DNA from 2 places in the Labrys sp. HAY1-8F genome. Region 2 is predicted to be linked to the other one. Evidence: predicted binding sites of a transcription regulator. Region 2 holds the regulator's gene; the other holds the start of a gene.
The links. Region 2 encodes PhoB, which activates phosphate uptake and scavenging genes when phosphate is short. Its sites were predicted from a motif close to TGTCATNNANCTGTCAT; they were not measured.

Region 1: a site for PhoB is predicted at 6,255-6,271, ahead of ACR9ZN_RS33455 (alkaline phosphatase D family protein). Genes of this name have one in related genera too.

What each region holds. Positions count from the first base shown of each region.
Region 1 covers NZ_JBPGWZ010000002.1:5,261,114-5,270,917, reverse strand. The annotation lists gene ACR9ZN_RS33495 (molybdopterin-containing oxidoreductase family protein) at 1-114, shown strand, start outside; gene ACR9ZN_RS33490 (MmcQ/YjbR family DNA-binding protein) at 111-470, shown strand; gene ACR9ZN_RS33485 (nuclear transport factor 2 family protein) at 536-910, shown strand; gene ACR9ZN_RS33480 (cystathionine gamma-synthase family protein) at 1,052-2,332, shown strand; gene attM (AttM family quorum-quenching N-acyl homoserine lactonase) at 2,362-3,153, opposite strand; gene ACR9ZN_RS33470 (tautomerase family protein) at 3,182-3,583, opposite strand; gene ACR9ZN_RS33465 (LysR family transcriptional regulator) at 3,683-4,537, shown strand; gene ACR9ZN_RS33460 (hypothetical protein) at 4,622-6,052, opposite strand; gene ACR9ZN_RS33455 (alkaline phosphatase D family protein) at 6,315-7,895, shown strand; gene ACR9ZN_RS33450 (malonate--CoA ligase) at 8,037-9,554, opposite strand; gene ACR9ZN_RS33445 (malonyl-CoA decarboxylase) at 9,565-9,804, opposite strand, start outside.
Region 2 covers NZ_JBPGWZ010000002.1:2,232,957-2,242,760, reverse strand. The annotation lists gene ACR9ZN_RS19450 (helicase-related protein) at 1-3,299, shown strand, start outside; gene ACR9ZN_RS19445 (RNA-binding S4 domain-containing protein) at 3,344-3,661, shown strand; gene ACR9ZN_RS19440 (RrF2 family transcriptional regulator) at 3,825-4,271, shown strand; gene ACR9ZN_RS19435 (aldo/keto reductase) at 4,354-5,304, shown strand; gene ACR9ZN_RS19430 (YciI family protein) at 5,390-5,746, shown strand; gene ACR9ZN_RS19425 (RNA polymerase sigma factor) at 5,765-7,003, shown strand; gene ACR9ZN_RS19420 (hypothetical protein) at 7,022-7,759, opposite strand; gene phoB (phosphate regulon transcriptional regulator PhoB) at 7,900-8,601, opposite strand; gene phoU (phosphate signaling complex protein PhoU) at 8,615-9,334, opposite strand; gene pstB (phosphate ABC transporter ATP-binding protein PstB) at 9,370-9,804, opposite strand, start outside.

The DNA.
Region 1 (9,804 bases), 3.0 Mb from region 2:
GACGGCAAGGGCATCAACACCTTGACCGGGGCCGACGCGCCCGCCCCCGTCGGCGGCGGCGCTTTCCACGACAACAAGGTCGCCATCCGCAAGCTTCCAGCTTTGGCGTCATGACCCGCGACGAATACAACGCCTTCTGCGGCACACTCCCGGCCACCAGCCATGTGGTGCAATGGGGCGGCGCCCATGTCTGGAAGGTCGGCGACAAGGTCTTCGCCATCGGCGGCCAGCAGGACGGCGAACCGCGCTACACCTTCAAGGTCAGCGACATCTCCTATGAGGTGTTGAAAGAACAGCCGGGTCTGCGCCCGGCGCCCTATCTGGCCTCGCGCGGCATGAAATGGATCCAGCATTACGCCGAACCCGGCCTGAGCGACGAGGATCTGCGCGATTATCTGCGCCAGTCCCATCTGATCGTCTCGCGGGGCCTCTCGAAGAAGAGGCGGGCCGCGTTGGGCCTGCCGGGCTAACCTTTACGTGGCCCCCTTCTCCCGTAATGACGAACGGTGTCACCTGCCTATTTGGGACAACCAAGATGGACGCCTCCGCAGCAGAAGCCGTGATTGCCGGCCAGCTCGCCGCCTATAATGCCCGCGACATCGAAGCCTTCATGACCTTCTGGCATGAGGATGCGCTGGTCTTCGAGCATCCTTCGACCTTGCTGGCGGCGGGCGCCGCCGAAATCCGGGCCCGCCACCTCGTTCGTTTTCGCGAACCCGATTTGCACGGCAAGCTGATCGGCCGGCTCTCGGTCGGCACCCTGGTGGTGGACCGCGAAATCGTCACCCGCAATTTCCCAGAGGGCCGAGGCGAGGTCGACGTGATGGCGATCTACGAGGTCGAGGACGGCAGGATCGCCAAGGCCTGGTTCAAGCTCGGCACGCCGAGGCTTGCCGCACAAGGGGACTGAAGAGCGACGTGTGCCAATCCACCCGGCCACGTTTCCCGCCCCTTTTCCATCCCTCCATCGCCTCGCCTTTTGACAAACTGACCTCGCCGGCAGCACCATCCCACGGACCACCAGCGAGGCAATCCGTGAGAGGAGCCGGTCATGGCCGTCGATCGCAGCCACAAGCGCACATTGGGCAATCATCCCCTGCATCCCGAAACCCTGATGCTGGGTTATGGCTATGACCCGGCCCTGTCGGAAGGCTCGGTGAAGCCACCGGTATTCCTCACCTCCACCTTCGTGTTCCAATCGGCCGAGGATGGTCGCGATTTCTTCGACTATACCTCCGGCCGACGCTCGCCCCCCGCCGGCAGTGCGGCTGGCCTGGTCTATTCGCGCTTCAACCATCCCAACACCGAGATCGTCGAGGATCGCCTCGCCATCTATGAGGGCGGCGAAGCCGCCCTGCTGTTCTCCTCGGGCATGGCGGCCATCTCCATGGCTGTGCTGGCCTATGCCCGTCCCGGCGATGTCGTGCTGCATAGCCAGCCGCTCTATGGCGGCACCGAGACGTTGCTCGCCCGTACACTTGCCGATTTCGGCATCGGGCACACGGGTTTCATCGACGGTCTGCATGCCGCAACAATCAGTGAGGCGGCCGACAAGGCGATGACGGCGGGCCGTGTCAGCGTCATCCTGATCGAGACCCCGTCCAATCCGGTCAACACCCTGGTCGATTTCTCCCTCATCAGCGAGGCGGCCGATCGCATCGCCGAGCTCCAGGGTGCGCGGCCGGTGATCGTCTGCGACAATACACTGCTGGGTCCGCTCTTCCAGCGCCCCCTCGGCCATGGCATCGATATCGTGGTCTATTCGGCTACCAAATATATCGGCGGCCACAGCGACCTGATCGCCGGCGCGGCCATCGGCAGCAAGGCCGTGCTGAAGCCCGTGCGCGCCTTGCGCAGCGCCATCGGTACCCAGCTCGATCCCCACACCTGCTGGATGCTCGGCCGTTCGCTCGAAACCTTGTCGCTGCGCATGCAGGCGGCTGCACGCAATGCGATTGCCGTTGCCGACTTCCTGGCCGCTCATGCCGGCGTCGCCGCCGTGCATGCCTTGCACGCACTGCCGGAAGACAGCCCGGCGCGACGGGTATTCGAGCGCCAATGCACCGGCGCCGGCTCGACCTTCTCGATCGAGATCAAGGGCGGCCAGGCCGAGGCCTTCCGGCTGCTCAACGCACTCAAGGTGTTCAAGCTCGCCGTCAGCCTCGGCGGCACCGAGTCGCTGGCCAGCCATCCCGCCTCGACCACCCATTCGGGCGTACCGGCCGAACTGAGGGCCCAGCTCGGCGTGACCGACGCGACCATCCGGCTCAGCGTCGGCATCGAGAATGCCGAGGACTTGATCGCCGACCTCGCCCAGGCGCTGGAGGCCTGAGCGGGCAGACATGCTGGGGAACGGGCGCGTCAGTCGTAGAAGTGCGGGGCCTGCCTGAACCCGGTCCAGGCCTCGGGATCGTGGCCCGGCACCACGGTCGCCCCCACCCGGTCGGCGAGGAAACGCAGCTTGCGTACCGACCGCGCCACGTCGCTGGCCGAGCACATCAGGCCCGGCAGCGCCTTCTCGTTCCAGTGGTCCCAGGTATAGGCGGCATCGATCGCCAGCAGGAACGGCCCGCTGTTCGGAAGGTTGACCAGCACGGATTGATGGCCGGGCGAATGCCCTGGGGTGAATAGGATCCGGATGCTGCCATCGCCATAGAGATCGAAATCGTCGGTCGCCTCCCCCTCGAGGAACTGCCAGGCGAGGCCCGGCCGGTCGAAGTCACGGCGGACATAGGCTGCCGCTGCGAACCAGTCGGGGGCGAAGGCGTACTCATATTCCCGGCGCTGCACGATGTGCGTGGCGTTGGGAAAGCGGCCGACGGCGCCGCTATGGTCCGAATGCAGGTGCGAGAGCAACACGAAGCGGATATTGCCGGGCTGGACGCCGAGAGCCTGAAGCTGGGCGAGGCAGCCTTGTTCGGACGTCATCACCGGCCGGAAGACTTCGACGCTGCCACCCCAATAGGCACCGGGATCAGCAAGGCCTTCAGCCGCCAGACCTCCGTCGATCAGCACGGCTCCCTTTGGATGCATCACCAGGAACCAGGGAACCGGGATCTCGTAGTCCTCCCCCTCGCCCTGGTTCATCTTGATGTGGTGCAGCTTGCAGCGCTGGGTGCCGGACTGGAACATATACAAACGTAGACTAGACATTCGAAACTCCGACTGCCCGCCGAGGCGGTCATCCTCTCGCGCTCTCATGGTAGTGGCGATCCTGGGTGATGCCGCCATAGCCATAGGTCGTCGCCCGGCAATCCACGATGTGGACATTGGAATGGGAATGAACGTTTCCAATTATCGCCGACAGCAGCTCAAAGGCCTGGGCGAGGAAGGCGGCCTTCTCCTCCCGGGTATTGGTCTCGTCGGTGACCGTCACTTCCAGGCGGAACGAGTTCTTGCCGAGCTCCGCCAGGGACTGCCCCGCAATGAACCATTGCTCATGCGGCAGATAGTCGACCGTCACCAGGGTGTGATCGGGCTCTTTGCGCAGAACGGTGCAGGTGAGACGCGCGACTTCGTCGGCAAGGCGGCGGGTGAGGCTGCCGTCGGCCTGGCCGGAAACGGTGAGAAAGATACCGGGCATGTCAGCTCCTTCATGGGGGACAGCGCCTGTATGAAGCGAAGCTTTCATTCGGAAAAGCAGGAAGATATGATATTATCCATCGGAAAATAGGATGAATAAATGCGCCCCTTCGACCTCGACCTGCTGCAAACGCTCGTCGCCATCGCCGAAACAGGCAGCTTGTCGGCAGCGGCGCCACGGGTCCACCGCTCGCAATCGGCCGTCAGCGAACAGATGCGCAAGCTCGAGCAGCATTGCGGCGTGACTTTGCTGGTGCGCGGCAAATTCGGTGCAAGCCTCACGCCGGCGGGCGAGCGCCTGGTCGTGCATGCGCGCCGGCTGCTGGCGCTCAGCGAGGAAGCTTTTCGCGATGTCCTGGGCATGCCACTTGCCGGCGATCTGCGCCTGGCCATCACCGACTATTTCCGCCCGGCGACGATCACGCTGCTGCTCAAGCGCCTGCGCGAGCGCTATCCGCAACTCAGGCTGCATGTCTCCACCCGCCAGAGCTTGATGATCGAGAGCCGCCGCGACTTCGACATCGGCCTGTCGATGCGCCTTCTCGACGACGACACGCCGGGCGAGGACGGCCGCATCCGGCTCGGCCGCGAACCCCTGTCCTGGGTGGCCTCTCCCACCCTTGCGCTCGATGGCAGCCAGCGCCTGCCGCTGGTGGTGCTTCCCGAGGCCTGCGCGCTGCAGCGCCTGATCATCCGCACGCTCAACCAGGGCGACATCGACTATGAGATCGCCCATTCGGCTGCCGGGGTCGCCGGCCTGCATCTGGCGCTCGCCGCCGGCCTGGGCGTGGCCTGCCTCAACCGTTCCGCCATACCGGCCGGCATGGCCATTCTCGACGCCGGTTTCGGCCTTCCGGCCATGCCCGACATCGAATTCTCCATCCTGCCGCCCCAGGCCGGCGAATCGGCCCTGGTAACGGAAGTCCGCCATTTGCTGTCCAAGGAGCTTGCCTGATCGCCTCGGTACTCTAGACGCGAAGAGGGCGGCCTTTCAGGGAAGGCCACCCTCCGAACGCACAGCTTGCAGGTTGAAGGCGCCCTATTTCTGCGCACCCGGCCCGAAGGACTGGCCGTTCACAGTGACCTTGCGGGCGAGACTGTCGAAGTCGATATCCCAGGTCAGCCGGCCGTCAGGCCCGGTCTTCGCCAGGCCCTTCAGGAAGGCGATGCCCATGGCGGCGCGCTGCGGCCCGGGGTCGGAGCCACCGGCCTTTCCGAGAGCGGCGGCGATTCCATCCAGATTGGAGGTAGAGACCGTCGCCTTGCCCTGCTGGGCAGGCAGCAATGAGGTTTCCCCCTGCCCCTTCACATCGTAGGCGGGCGCCGTCAGGCTCTGGCCGAAGGTGAGCTTGGGCTGGTTCGCCAGAAGCAAGGGCATCAGCACCGCTTTTAAGGCGTCGGCCTGGGCAGGTTTTGCATCGGTGCCAGCTTCGATCATCTTGCCGGCGATCGTCTCGAGATCGAGCCCTGTCAGGTTGAAATCGAGGGTAGCTTTTTCCGGAACCAGGGACTTGGCCCAGTCGGGCATCATGCCGTCCGGCAGGACGAGACCGTTCATGGCCAGATTCAGGCCGACATTACCTGTCTTCACCAAGCCGTTCGAGGCGAGATTGGTATCCACCGAGGCAATCTTGATGATGCCCTTGGGCGTCCCCACCGTCATGTTGTCATAGCGGATCTGCGCGGTCAGCGTTTGCCACAATGGCAATACGGCCTTCAGCTTGGCCCGCGCCTGCTCCTGGGCCGCCTTGCCATTGTCGCCAGCCTTGCGGGCCGCGAAATAGGCGAGGGCCTGCATGAACTGCGGGCTGCTGAAGCCACTGGCTACGAAGGTCTCGTGCACGCGATCGGCGCGCAGCACCATGGGAGGGGCAGGGTTGGCCGGATCTTTGACGGTGACCGTCTCGACGAGGTCCAGGAGGTCGCCCGTCATGTTCAGGTCCGTCTTGCTGGCATCCCCCACCTTTCCGGTGATGGTGAAATCGATCTTGCCGACGCTGGCGTCGATGTCCTCGATGGGCGAGCGCATCGTGAAGACGGCCGACTCGCAGCTCATTGTTTGATCGGTGAATTGCACGGCCTTGGGGTCGAAAACGCCCTTTCCGATGCAATTCTTCAGGCGCTGGACCAGTTCGCTCTGAGGGCCGGCCTTGCCCGATTTGTAGACGAAATCGAGCGAAGGCACCGTCTGCTCGAAGACATATTTGCCACCTCCCTGCGGCGTAAGGCGGGTGGCAAGCGGACCGAAGCTGAATTGTGCACCGTCAGCAGGCAGGCCGAGCTTGCTGCTGCTGAGATCGTAGACGAGATCGTAGCTGTCGCCATGGGGCTTGACCGTGACAATACCCTTCTCGATCACTTTCGGGCCAAGATAGCGAGCAATCTCTTCTCGGATCGCCTTGGCTCCCTGCTCGGTGGCAGGTTCTGCCATTGCCGGCGGCGAGACCAACCCGATCAGCGCGACGCTCACCAGCATTGCCTTGCGCGCAACACGGTGCTTACGCTCAGATTTCTTCAAGAAAGTCATAAAATACCCGGTCTGCTGCATGGAAGATCCCCGTCTCCCTATGCCATAACCCGATGCGCGCCGCCTGTGAATTTTTGCTGCAGGCCACCGCATGAGACCCGTTCACCGCCCCTCTCGAGCACAGTTTACAATTCCTCCAACTATTTGACATGCCTCTGTCATGTCGGTGGCCAAGAAGGAGCGCAATTCAAGCCGGAGAGTCGCCATGCGCTTCATCGAAAGACCTTTGTCCCGCCGCCGCTTCCTGACCGCAACCGCCGCAACCGGCCTTCTCGGTGCAACGGGTTCGCTGGCGATGCCGGGGGTCTCCCGTGCCGCCGATCGTCCCCAGGTTACGGCCGGCCTGCAGTCGGGCGACGTAGCCGGCGACAGAGCCGTGCTGTGGTCACGCACCGACCGCCCAGCCAATGCGATCTTCGAATGGTCGACCACCGAGAGTTTCAAGACCGTGAACCGGCTGCCGACGGTGACGGCCTCCCCCGAGACGGACTACACCGTGAAGATCCTGGCGGAAGGCCTGCCGGCGGACCAGGAGATCTTCTACCGCGTGCGCTTCCAGGATCTCGCCCATACCGGCGTCGAGAGCGAGGTCGTCACCGGACATCTGCGCTCGGCTCCGGCCGGGCTGCGTGACGTCTCCTTCGTCTGGTCCGGCGATACCGCCGGCCAGGGGTGGGGCATCGATGCCGACCGTGGCGGCATGAAGATCTATTCGGCCATGCTCAAGCACAACCCGGATTTCTTCATCCATTCCGGTGACAACATCTATGCCGACGGCGTGATCAAGCCCGAGGTGAAGCTGCCTGACGGCACCATCTGGAAGAACATCGTCACGCCGGAAAAGTCCAAGGTCGCCGAAACCCTCGACGAATATCGCGGACAGTACAAATACAACCTCATGGACAAGAATTTCCGCGCGCTCTACCAGCAGGTTCCTGTCGTCACCCAGTGGGACGACCATGAGGTGACCAACAACTGGTCGTCCTCCAAGGACCTGCTCAGCGATGATCGCTACAAGGAAAAGTCGATTGCGGCCCTGGCGGCGCGCGGCGCACAGGCCTTCCACGAATATATGCCGATCGCCACCACTTTGGCCGAGCCGCGCCGGGTCTATCGCAAGATCCCCTATGGCCCGCTGCTCGACGTCTTCATGCTCGACATGCGCACCTATCGCGGCCCCAACGGCGACAATCTGCAGGCCACGGAAGGTGGGGAAGCCGCCTTCCTCGGCGCCGAGCAGCTTGCCTGGCTCAAGCGCGAACTCGCCAACTCCAAGGCGACCTGGAAGGTGATCGCCGCCGACATGCCGCTCGCTCTGGTGGTGTGGGACAAGGCCGACCAGAAGAAGGGCTTCGAAGCCGTCTCCAACAACGACAATGGCAAGCCGCTCGGCCGCGAGCTCGAATTCGCCGATCTCCTGCGCTTCATCAAGGCGGCCGGCGTGAAGAACACGGTGTGGCTGACGGCCGACGTCCACTACACCGCCGCCCATTACTACAACCCGGACAAGGCGGCTTTCCAGGACTTCGATCCCTTCTGGGAGTTCGTCTCCGGCCCGCTCCACTCGGGCACCTTCGGCCCGAACGACCTCGACATGACCTTCGGGCCCGAGCTCAAATATGTGAAGGCGCCGGAAGGCGGCCAGCAGAACCTGTCGCCCGCGGCCGGCCTGCAGTTCTTCGGCCATGTCGCCATCGCCGCCGACACGCGGGTGATGACCGTCACCTTGCGCGACGCCGCCGATGCCTCGCTCTGGTCGACCCAGCTCGAGCCGAAGCTCGGCTGAGTGTCATCCCGCACGCGGTGCAGCATGCAATGCTGCGCCGCAGATGCGGGACCGCATCGAGATATGGCCTCATCCGGCTTGCGATCCCGGATCTGCGCTGCATCACTTCGTGCTGCAACGCGTCCGGGATGACAATATCGATCACCCCCGCGCGTAAAGATCGCGATAGGTCGTCTGCAGCACGTTCTTCTGGACCTTGCCCATGGTGTTGCGCGGCAATTCGTCGACGAAGAGCACGCGCTTGGGCTGCTTGAACTTGGCGAGGCGCCCTTCCAGGGTCTGAAGGATCGTTCGTTCCTCCACGGTGGCGCCGGGCTTGCGCACCACGATGGCCGTCACGCCCTCGCCGAAATCGGCATGCGGCACACCGATGACGGCGCTCTCGAACACGCCGGGAATGCCATCGATTTCCGTCTCGACTTCCTTGGGATAGACGTTGTAGCCGCCGGTGATCACCAGGTCCTTGCCACGTCCGACGATGTGGACATAACCCTGGGCATCGATCTTGCCGAGGTCGCCGGTGATGAAGAAGCCGTCGGGCCGGAATTCCGACTTGGTCTTTTCCGGCATGCGCCAATAGCCCTTGAACACGTTGGGGCCCTTCACCTCGATCATGCCGATCTCGCCTTGCGGCAAGGCCTCGCCCGTCTCGGGCCTGGTGATGCGCAGCGAGATGCCCGGCAGCGGCATGCCGACGGCACCGGCCACGCGCGCCCCGTCATAGGGGTTGGAGGTGATCATGTTGGTTTCGGTCATGCCATAGCGTTCGAGGATGGCATGGCCGGTGCGCGCTCTCCATTGCTCATGGGTCTCCGACAGCAGGGGCGCCGATCCCGACACGAACAGCCGCATATGGGCGGTCGCCTCGGCCGTCAGGCTCTCCTGCTGAAGGAGGCGGACATAGAAGGTCGGCACCCCCATCATGCAGGTTGCTTCGGGCAGGTGGCGCAGCACCTCCGCCGCATCGAAGCGCGTCAGGAAGATCAGCGAGGAGCCTGCCATCAACGTGGTGTTGATGGCCACGAACAGGCCATGCGTGTGGAAGATCGGCAGGGCATGCAGCAGCACGTCGGCCTGGCTGAAGCGCCAATAGGCGGCCAGGGTAACGGCGTTGGAAGCCAAGTTGCCATGCGTCAACATCGCACCCTTGGAGCGCCCGGTAGTGCCAGAGGTGTAGAGCAGCGCCGCCAGATCGTCCTCGCCGCGCGCAACGTCGTCGAAGGCTTCCGGCGCGCTCCTGGCTGCCTCGGCGAGCGAGCCGTCGTCACGGCTTCCCAGGGTTGCAACGGCAGCGCCGAGCCGGGTGCCGATCTCGCCCAGTTCATCCGCCTTCTCAGGCGCACAAACCAGCAGGCGCGGTTCGGCATCGCCGACGAAATAGTCGAGCTCCGCCTTGGTGTAGGCGGTGTTGAGGGGCACGAACACCGCGCCGGCGCGCAGGCAGGCAAGATAGAGAAACACCGCCTGCGGGCTCTTCTCGACCTGGACGACCACGCGGTCGCCGGCCTCGACCCCGTAGCCGCGCAGGGCGTTGGCATAGCGTCCCGACCAGGCAAGCACGGCGCCATAGTCGAAGCCGCTGCCGTCGGAGAGGGTCAGGAAGGGTCTCCCCGCTTCGGGCATCCGGGAACGGATCAGGCTGAACAGATGGTTCGACACGCAAATTTCCTCAGGGATTGGGACGAGGCCGCGGGGCCGGATCGGCGCTGCGGGTGGGTGGTGGCAGGGCCGGTACGGCTGTCTTGCGACGCATCGGCTTCGTTTCCGTGGCTTTCAGAAGCTTGCGCACGGCCGGGCTCGCGGCGATCACGCCCTGATTGGCGAAGGCCTCGTGATTGTCTTCGATGGCATCGAGATCATAGAGATAATTGACCATGAGACCTCCGGCCTGGCGCAACCCGTTCGGCGA
Region 2 (9,804 bases):
TGGCGCTGGTCACCGGCGAGGAAAAGATCAAGCCCGACAAGGCCCGCTACTGGGTGGCGACGGCGGAAGCCATGCCGCGCGATCTGGAAGTGCCGTTCGTGGCGCTCGACGAGATCCAGATCGCCGCCGATCTCGAACGCGGGCATGTCTTCACCGACAGGCTGCTCAACCGCCGCGGCACGCATGAGACGCTGCTGCTCGGCTCGGCGACGATGAGGCCGATCATCGAGAGATTGATTCCGGGCGTCAACGTCGTCACTCGGCCGCGCCTGTCCCATCTCCTGTTCGCCGGCGACCGCAAGCTGACGCGTCTGCCACGGCGAACCGCCATTGTCGCCTTCTCGGCCGACGAGGTTTATGCCATCGCCGAACTGATCCGCCGCCAGCGCGGCGGCGCCGCCGTGGTGCTGGGAGCGCTGTCGCCGCGCACCCGCAATGCGCAGGTGGCGATGTATCAAAATGGCGATGTCGATTTCCTGGTGGCCACCGATGCCATCGGCATGGGGCTCAATCTCGATGTCGACCATGTCGCCTTTGCCGGTGACCGCAAATTCGATGGCTATCAGTTCCGCCGCCTGACGCCTGCCGAGTTCGGGCAGATCGCCGGCCGTGCCGGGCGCCATGTTCGCGACGGCACCTTCGGCTCGACCGGACGCTGCGATCCTTTCGAGCCCGAACTAGTGGAGGCCATCGAAGGCCACAGCTTCGACAGCGTGAAAGTGCTGCAGTGGCGCAATCCGGCCTTGAATTTCACCTCGGTGGAGGCGCTCCAGGCCTCGCTGTCGGCCACGCCGGAGGAGCAGGGCCTGACCCGGGCTCCCGACGCCGACGACATCCGGGCCCTCTCCATCCTCGCCCGCGATGAGGAGGTGAGGCGCCTCGCCAAGGGAGGGCAGGCCGTGGCGCGCCTGTGGGAAGTGGCCGGGCTGCCGGACTATCGCAAGATTTCCCCTCATTCTCATGCCGACATCATCACGAATCTCTATGGATTTTTGATGCGTGAGGGTAAGGTCCCCGACGACTGGTTCGCCCGTCAGGTCGCCATGTCGGATCGGACCGACGGCGATATCGATACGCTCTCAACGCGTATCGCCCATATCCGAACCTGGACTTTTGCGGCAAATCGGCTTGACTGGCTGAAAGACCCCGCTCATTGGCAAGGTGTCACACGCAGTGTGGAGGACAAGCTCTCCGACGCATTGCATGAACGGCTTGCCCAACGCTTTGTCGACCGTCGCACCAGCGTGCTGATGCGGCGCCTTAGAGAAAACGCTATGCTTGAGACTGAAATTACCAAGACCGGCGATGTGATTGTCGAAGGGCAGCATGTCGGAACGCTGCAGGGTTTCCAGTTTGCACCCGATCCGAGTGCCGGTGACGGTGAGAGCGGCCGTGCCTTGCGAGCCGCGGCAGCCAAGGCTCTGGCTGGCGAGATCGAGGCGCGCAGCCAGAAATTCGCGCAGGCGCCCGATACCGAATTCGCCCTGGCGGCGGATGGCACCGTGCGCTGGATCGGCGAGCCCGTAGCCAAGCTCCTCGGTGGGGAAAGGCCGCTCTCCCCGCGCATCCGCCTGCTGGCGGACGAGCAATTGACGGGCCCCGCGCGCGATTCCGTGCAGACGCGGCTCGACATCTGGATCGGCAACCATATTACCCGCCTGCTCGGGCCGCTGCTGCTGCTGGACAAGGCCGAAGATCTGCAGGGCCTGGCCAAGGGAATCGCCTTCCAACTCGTCGAGGCGCTGGGCGTGCTCGACCGCTCCAAAGTGGCCGAGGACCTCAAGCAGCTCGACCAGAACCAGCGTGCTTCGCTGCGCAAGCATGGCGTGCGCTTCGGCGCTTATCACATCTATCTGCCGATGCTGATGAAACCGGCGCCCCGCGCGCTCGCGGCACAGCTCTGGGCTCTCACCCATGGTGGCCTCGACCAGAAGGGGCTCGACGAGATCCCGCATCTGGCGGCATCCGGCCGGACCTCGATGCCGGCCGACAAGAGCATCGACAAGGGACTTTATCGCCTTGTCGGCTATCGCGTCTGCGGTGAGCGGGCGGTGCGCGTCGACATTCTCGAACGCCTTGCCGATCTCATTCGCCCGGCGATTGCCTATCGTCCAGGCACCACGGTAGGCCAGCCGCCGGCCGGCGCTGCCGATGGCGACAGCTTCATTGCGACCGTGCAGATGACCTCGCTGGTCGGCTGCTCGGGCGAAGACTTCGCCTCGATCCTGCGGGGCCTGGGCTATCGCTCCGAAAAGCGCAAGGGGCCGGCGATCACCCACGAGATCAGGCTGCCTGCGCCGACCGAGCCTGCAGCCCCTGTCGAGGCTGCCGCCTCTGACGCGGCGAATGGGGCGGAGGCGGCCGAATCAAGCCAGGAGGCCACGCCGAGCCCGGCCGAGATCGATGCCATGGAGGCGATCGGCTCGCCGCCACATGAGCACAGCTTCGAGGAAGTCGCCGAGGCTGCCGGGGAGACGGTGAACGAAACGCCGGTCGAGGCGATGCCCAGCATCGAGGCGCCAGCGGAGGAAGCCCAGGCGGAGGACATTCAGGCTGAGGAGACTCAGGCCGAGGAAGTCCAAGTCGAAGAAGCTCAAGTCGAGGCAACTCAAGTCGACGAAGCGCCGGCAGACGAAGCTGTGGCTCCGGAGACGCCCGCGGAAGCGAGCGAAAGCGCCGAGATTGCCACCGGTGAAGCTGCAGCCACCGTCGAAGCCTCCTCCGAGGCACCTGCCTCCGAGACGCCTACCGTCGAGGCAGGCGTGGAGGAAGTGCCGGAGATCGAGGTCTGGCGTCCGGCGCGCTTCGAGCGTCATCAGCGCCCGCATCATCAAGGCCGCCCCCAGCACGGCAACCGCCAGCCGGGCGGGGAGCGCAAGCCGGAGGCCGGCGGCGGCTTCCGCCGCGGCCGCCCCGCGCCCGTGGACGGAGCGGCGCCGGCCGCGCCGGCTGAGGGGGCGGAGGCCCGGCAAGGCGAACGGCCCAATCGCTTCGAACGGCCGCGTCGCGATGATCGCGGCAATGGCCGGCCGCGCGAAGAAAACCGGCCCGGAGATCGCAAGCCGGCCGGAGAAGGAGGGCGCCGCCAGGGCGATGCCCGTCCCGATCGTGGCCCTCGTCCCGATCGCGGCCCGCGTCCCGATCGCCAGGATCGGGGTGGTGAGCGTCCGCGCAACTGGTCGAGCGACTCCAAGCCGCAGGGACGCGAGTCCAATCGCGCCCCGGATCCGAACTCGCCCTTCGCCAAGCTCCTTGCCTTGAAGGAGCAGATGCAGGGCGGCAAGTCGGACAAGAGCTGATCCCGAGAACCGGATTCAAGGAACCTGATTTGGGAACCTGATTCATGGACCAGGCCGGCAGCCAGGATCGTCTTCGGATCGATAAATGGCTCTGGCATGCGCGTGTCGTGAAGACACGCTCTCTGGCAGCAAGATTGGTGGCGGACGGTCATGTCCGCCTCAACGGCACCCGAATTGATACGCCTGCCAAGGCGGTCAAGCCCGAGGATGTTCTGACCATCGCGCTGGAGCGTACCGTCAGGGTCTATCGCATTCTCGCGCTCGGTGAGCGCCGGGGGCCTGCCAGTGAGGCCCAGGGGCTCTACGAGGATCTCTCTCCCGAACCGCCGGGCAGGCCCAAGACCTTGCCTGAGATGAGCTGAGATCCTTCTTTGCGATCACGGGCGTCCTCGCCTGCATCTTTCTTTCCACATGCGCCTTGGTTTCGAGCCCCTCCTTCGTTGGGGTAGACCTTCCGATTCGATCGATAATCCCTATATTCGTGATAGACAGGATAGACTTCTGTCACGCGGAGCAATCAGGGCGATGCTGACGAACAAGGGCAAATATGGTCTCAAGGCGCTGGCGCATCTGGCCGGCCTGCCGGCCGGCGAGACGGCGCAAAGCCAGGAAATCGCCGAGGCAAACCGCATTCCCAAGAAGTTTCTCGATGCGATCCTGGGTGAGTTGCGCGTGGCCGGCATCGTGCGCTCCAAGAAAGGCAAGGGCGGTGGCTATATGCTGGCCCGCGAGGCCAGCCAGATCAGCGTCGGCAATGCCATCCGGGTCCTCGACGGTCCGCTCGCGCCGATCGCCTGCGCCAGCCACACCGCTTATCAGCCTTGCCTCGACTGCCCGGATGTTCCAGGTTGCACCGTACGCCTTTTGATGCGGCGTGTGCGGGACCTTTCTTCCGACCTGCTCGACAACATGTCGGTGGAAGAGATGCGTCGGGCAGGTGGCGGGGAACAGGAACTGACCTATTCGATTTGAGTTCCCTGCGGCCCTGGAGGCCGAGCCGGCACGCTTTCGTGCCGGTCAGGTCCATATTTTGTCATGATCATGGAGAGCATTTATGGAAAAACGTGCGATTGGGCGGTCTGATCTTTCGGTTGCTCCGTTGGGCCTGGGCGGCAATGTCTTCGGCTGGAGCGCGGATGAGAAAGCCTCCTTCGCTGTCCTCGATGCTTTCGTTGGGGGCGGCTTCAACCTGATCGACACGGCGGATGTCTATTCGGCCTGGGTTCCCGGCAATCAGGGCGGTGAGTCTGAAGCCATCATCGGCAAATGGATGAAGGCCCGCGGCAATCGCGCCGACATCGTGCTCACCACCAAGGTCGGCTCGGAAATGGGGCCCGGTAAGAAGGGCCTGTCGCGCGACTATATCCTCAAGGCGGCCGAGGATTCCCTGCGGCGCCTGCAAACCGATTACATCGACCTCTACCTCTCCCATTGGGAGGATCCGGAGGTGGATCTGGAAGAAACGCTCTCCGCCTATGACGAGTTGATCAAGGCCGGCAAGGTGCGCGTGATCGGCAATTCCAATCATAGCGCCAACACCATGTTCAAGGCGCTGGCTATCAGCACCAAGGAGATGTGGCCGCGTTTCGAGAATCTGCAGACGCACTACAATCTCTATGACCGCGCCGGCTATGAGAACGAACTCGAGGCGTTCTGTCTCAAGAACGAGATCGGCGTGACCAGCTATTTCTCGCTGGCGAGGGGGTTCCTCTCCGGCAAATATCGCAGTGAGGCCGATTTCGCCAAGAGCAACGCGCGTGGCGGCGAGATGGCCAATTATCTCAACGAGCGGGGCCTGCGCATCCTGGCCGCTCTCGATGCGGTAGCCGAGGCCAAGAGCGCCACACCGGCCCAGGTCGCCATTGCCTGGCTTATCGCAAGGCCCGGCATCGTCGCTCCGATCGCCAGCGCCACCAGCGTCGAGCAACTTGGGGACCTGATCAAGGCGACCGAACTCAATCTAGGTTCGGGCGAGATCGAGCAACTCACCAAGGCGAGCGCATAATTTTCGTCCTGCTGTCGAAAGCGAACGGGATGGCGCGTCATTGTCATGCCGGCGCATCATGCGCCGGCGGAGACAGGAGAGACCCATGCAGTTCGCGATTCTGATCTACAGCAACGAAGAAGCCATGCTGAAGGTGGACCCCGCCAATAAGCAGGCTGTGCTGGCCGCCTATCAGGCCTATACGGAGGCCCTCAGATCGGCCGGTGCTCTCGGCCCGTGGAGCCGTCTGCGCCCAACGTCTGCGGCGACGACCGTGCGCCTCGCCGACGGCAAGACCCAGGTGCTCAACGGCCCCTTCGCCGACACCAGGGAACAACTCGGCGGTTTCTACATCATCGATGTGCCGGACCTGGATGCCGCGATCGGCTGGGCTGCGCGTTGCCCGAGTGCAGCCATCGGTACCATCGAGGTCCGGCCGGTGTGGGACCCCAAGGATTATTGAACCAAGCGAGCCGATCCGGTGCCTTCCGCCCCCGCCGTCGAACTTGCCGAAATCGTCGCGCGACGCAGCTATGGCAGGCTCGTCGCCCTTCTCGCGGCACGTTCGGGCGACATTGCGGGGGCGGAGGACGCCCTGGCCGACGCCTTTGCGGCGGCTTTGGAACATTGGCCGGCGGGGGGTGTGCCCGCCAATCCCGAAGCCTGGCTCCTGACCGCGGCCCGGCGCCGGCAGATCGACGCGGCCCGCCGCGCCAAGCTGCGCGGCGAAAAGGCGGACGAGGTCATCCGCCATGTCGAGGCCCTCGCCTCCGAGCAGGCCGAACAGCCTGTCATTCCCGATGAGCGCCTGCGCCTGATGTTCGCTTGTGCTCATCCCTCGCTCGATGCCGCCGTGCGCGCGCCCTTGATCCTGCAGACGATATTGGGGTTCGACGCCGGCGCGATCGCCAGCGCCTTCCTAGTTTCACCTGCGGCGATGAGCCAGAGATTGGTGCGGGCCAAGCTCAAGATCAAGCAGGCCGCCATCCCCTTCCGGATCCCGGAACCCGATGAGTTGCCCGGTCGTCTCGAAGCGGTATTGGAGGCCGTCTATGCCGTCTATGCCGAGGGTTGGGCCGATCCCGAAGGGGCGCAGGCCCGCGAGCGCAATCTGTCGGTGGAAGGCATCTGGCTCGGCCGGTTGCTGGTCTCGCTCCTGCCCGGCGAGCCGGAAGTGCTCGGCCTGCTGGCCCTGATGCTGCATGCCGAGGCCAGGCGGGCTGCACGCCGTAGCCCGGTCGGCGACTATATCCCGTTGGAACAGCAGGATACCACGCTTTGGGATGCCGCCCTGATCGAGGAGGCTGAGGCTTTGCTCGCCAGGGCCGGGCAGGCGCGACAGATCGGTCGCTATCAGCTCGAAGCCGCGCTGCAATCGGCCCATGCCAATAGGCGCATCTGCGCGACGACGGACTGGGCCGCGATCGTCACGCTGTATGAGGCCTTGGTACTACTGACCGCGTCCCCTGTCGCTGCCATCAACAGAGCCGTAGCGCTCGCCCGTCTTGCAGGACCGCAAGCCGGATTGGCCGGGCTCGACGAGGTCGCCAGCGACAGGCGGATCGCCGATTACCAGCCTTATTGGGCTGCACGCGCGGACTTGCTGGCCCGCGCCGCAAGGCAGGAGGAGGCCCGCAACGCCTATTCGCGGGCGATCGGGCTGGAGAGTGATCCCGTCATCCGCCGTTATCTGCAAGGGCGCCTGGCGGCTCTGGGCTGATATCGGCGCCTGCAGAAGCTATTGGGGATAGCGGCCATTGAAGGGCGGGGCCTCGATCCACCATTGCGGTGTATAGGCGCGCTTGATCGGGCAACGGATCAATGTGTCTTCATCGAGCCACAGCTGCCGCTCGGGGGCGGGGGTCATCACGATGGTTTCCGCCGTGCCGGAGCGGCCGCTTCGCAGGGCCTGGTCCTGCGCCGGCGAGCTGCCGCATCGAAGCTGCAGCGTCGCCTGGAACTTGGCGCTGGAAGGCTCCTCGCCATCGGCCTCGATGACCGCGCAATATTTGCCGTAGAGCTGGATGGCAGGACCGGCTGCCCGTAGAAGCTGCACGGAAACCCGGTTGCCTGGCGTCGCCCCCTGCTTGTCGCAGCCATCGTCCTGCAAGGCATAGATGCCGTCGGCATAGTTGCCCGCCTTCTGGGCATAGGACGTGTGCGTGGCGGGCGCGCGTCCGGCCTGCCTGACGGACAAGACGGTCCTGATCTGCCTGCTGCCATCGGGTGCGACCTCCACCATGGCCTCGACCTCGCATCGCGAGCCTTCCTTGCAGATACCGGCGACCTGCTCCTGCATGTCGCTGTCGGCTGCGATGAAGCAATCCTTGCCGATATAGGAGCCTGCCAAGCCGGAGCCGGTACCGAACTCGCCCGAACACAAGGTTTTCTTGAGCTTGGCCGCTGCGGCATCGCTGGGAAGCAGCGCCAACGAACTGGCAGTCAAAAGCGACGCGACGAGCAAGGAACGGATCATGGCAACCCCGGCATTTTCTTTGGCAAGTCGTCTTATCGCAAGCCTCTGAAATCGCCTAGATCGGGCGAGTACCGGGTACGTGATGCGACAAGGCCGGCGGTGAGCCGCCGGCCTTGGTGTCGGGCGATGAAATATCCGTCCTAGGCCTGCTTGGCGAAGGTCTCGTCGAAGGAATAGCCGGCGCCGCGAACCGTGCGGATCGGGTCGATCTCGCGCGTGCGGTTCATCGCCTTGCGCAGTCGCCCGACATGCACGTCGACCGTGCGCTCGTCGATATAGACGTCGCGGCCCCAGACGCTGTCGAGCAATTGCTCGCGTGCGAATACGCGTCCCGGCGCCTGCATCAGGAATTCGAGCAGACGGAACTCGGTCGGGCCGAGGCGGATCTCGCGATTGCCGCGATGAACGCGCTTGGTCTCGCGGTCGAGGGAAATGTCACCGGCCTTGAGCAGGGAGGCGACGTGATCGGGCTTGGCCCGACGCAGCAGAGCGCGCACGCGGGCCGAGAGTTCCGGCACGGAGAAGGGCTTGACGACATAATCGTCGGCGCCGGTGGCCAGACCCCGCACACGCTCGGTTTCCTCGCCACGCGCCGTGAGCATGATCACGGGCAGGCGCTCGGTTTCCGGCCGCATGCGGATGCGCCGGCACAATTCGATACCCGACAACCCCGGCAGCATCCAGTCCAGCAATACCAGATCCGGCACGCTTTCGCGCAGGCGGATCTCGGCATCGTCACCGCGCGCCACACTGTCGACCTCATAGCCTTCGGCTTCGAGATTGTAGCGCAGCAGCAAGGTCAGTGCTTCTTCGTCCTCGACGATCAGAACCTTGGGAGGCATGGCCTATCCCTTGTTACTTAGCCGGCACAGGAAGGTCGACGAGATCGGTGCTGTTGTCCGCCTTGGGCCGCTCGCCGGCCGGCGATTCACCGGTCACCAGGTAATGCACCGTTTCGGCGATGTTGGTGGCATGGTCGCCGATGCGCTCGATGTTCTTGGCGCAGAACAGCAGATGGGTGCAGAAGCCGATATTGCGCGGATCTTCCATCATGTAGGTCAGCAATTCGCGGAACAGCGAGGTGTACATCGCATCGATCTCGCCGTCCGAACTCCAGACCGAGAGCGCTTCTTCGACATTGCGCTGGGCGAAGGCGTCGAGGACCTGCTTGAGCTGCTCGAGCACCAGGTCAGCCATATGGTCGAAACCGCCGAAGAGCTGGGCCGGCTGCGCATGGCTGTGGATGGCCACCACGCGCTTGGCGACGTTCTTGCCGAGGTCGCCGATGCGTTCGAGATCGTTGGCCACCCGCAGGGCCGAGACGATTTCGCGCAGGTCGAGTGCCAGTGGCTGGCGCTTGGCGATGACCAGGATAGCCCGGTCCTCGACCTGGCGCTGGAGCTTGTCGATCGCCAGATCGAGCTCGATCACGGCCTTGGCGCGCTGGGTGTCGCGCTTGAGCAGGGCTTCGACGCTGTCGGCTACGCTCTTCTCTGCATAGCCACCCATTTCGGCGATCATGTTGCGCAATTCGCGCAATTCCTGATCAAAGGATGTAACGATGTGGTCGGACATGCCGCCTCCAAATGAATTCGACGCTGGCCGAGGGATCAGCCGAAGCGGCCGGTGATGTAATCCTGTGTACGGCTGTCGTTCGGGGTGGTGAACATCTTGTTGGTCTGGCCGACCTCGATGAGGTCACCCAGATAGAAGAAGGCCGTCACATCCGCGCAACGCGCCGCCTGCTGCATATTGTGCGTGACGATGACGATGGTGAAGTCCCGCTTCAATTCGTCGATCAGTTCCTCGATCTTGGCGGTCGAGATCGGATCGAGCGCGGAGGTCGGCTCGTCCAGCAGCACGACTTCGGGCTTCACCGCGATGGTGCGGGCGATGCACAGGCGCTGCTGCTGGCCACCGGACATGCCGAGCGCGGAGGCGTGCAGGCGGTCCTTGACTTCGTTCCACAGGGCGGCCTTGGTCAGGCACCATTCGACTCGGCTGTCCATTTCCGCCTTGGAGATCGACTCATGCAGGCGAACGCC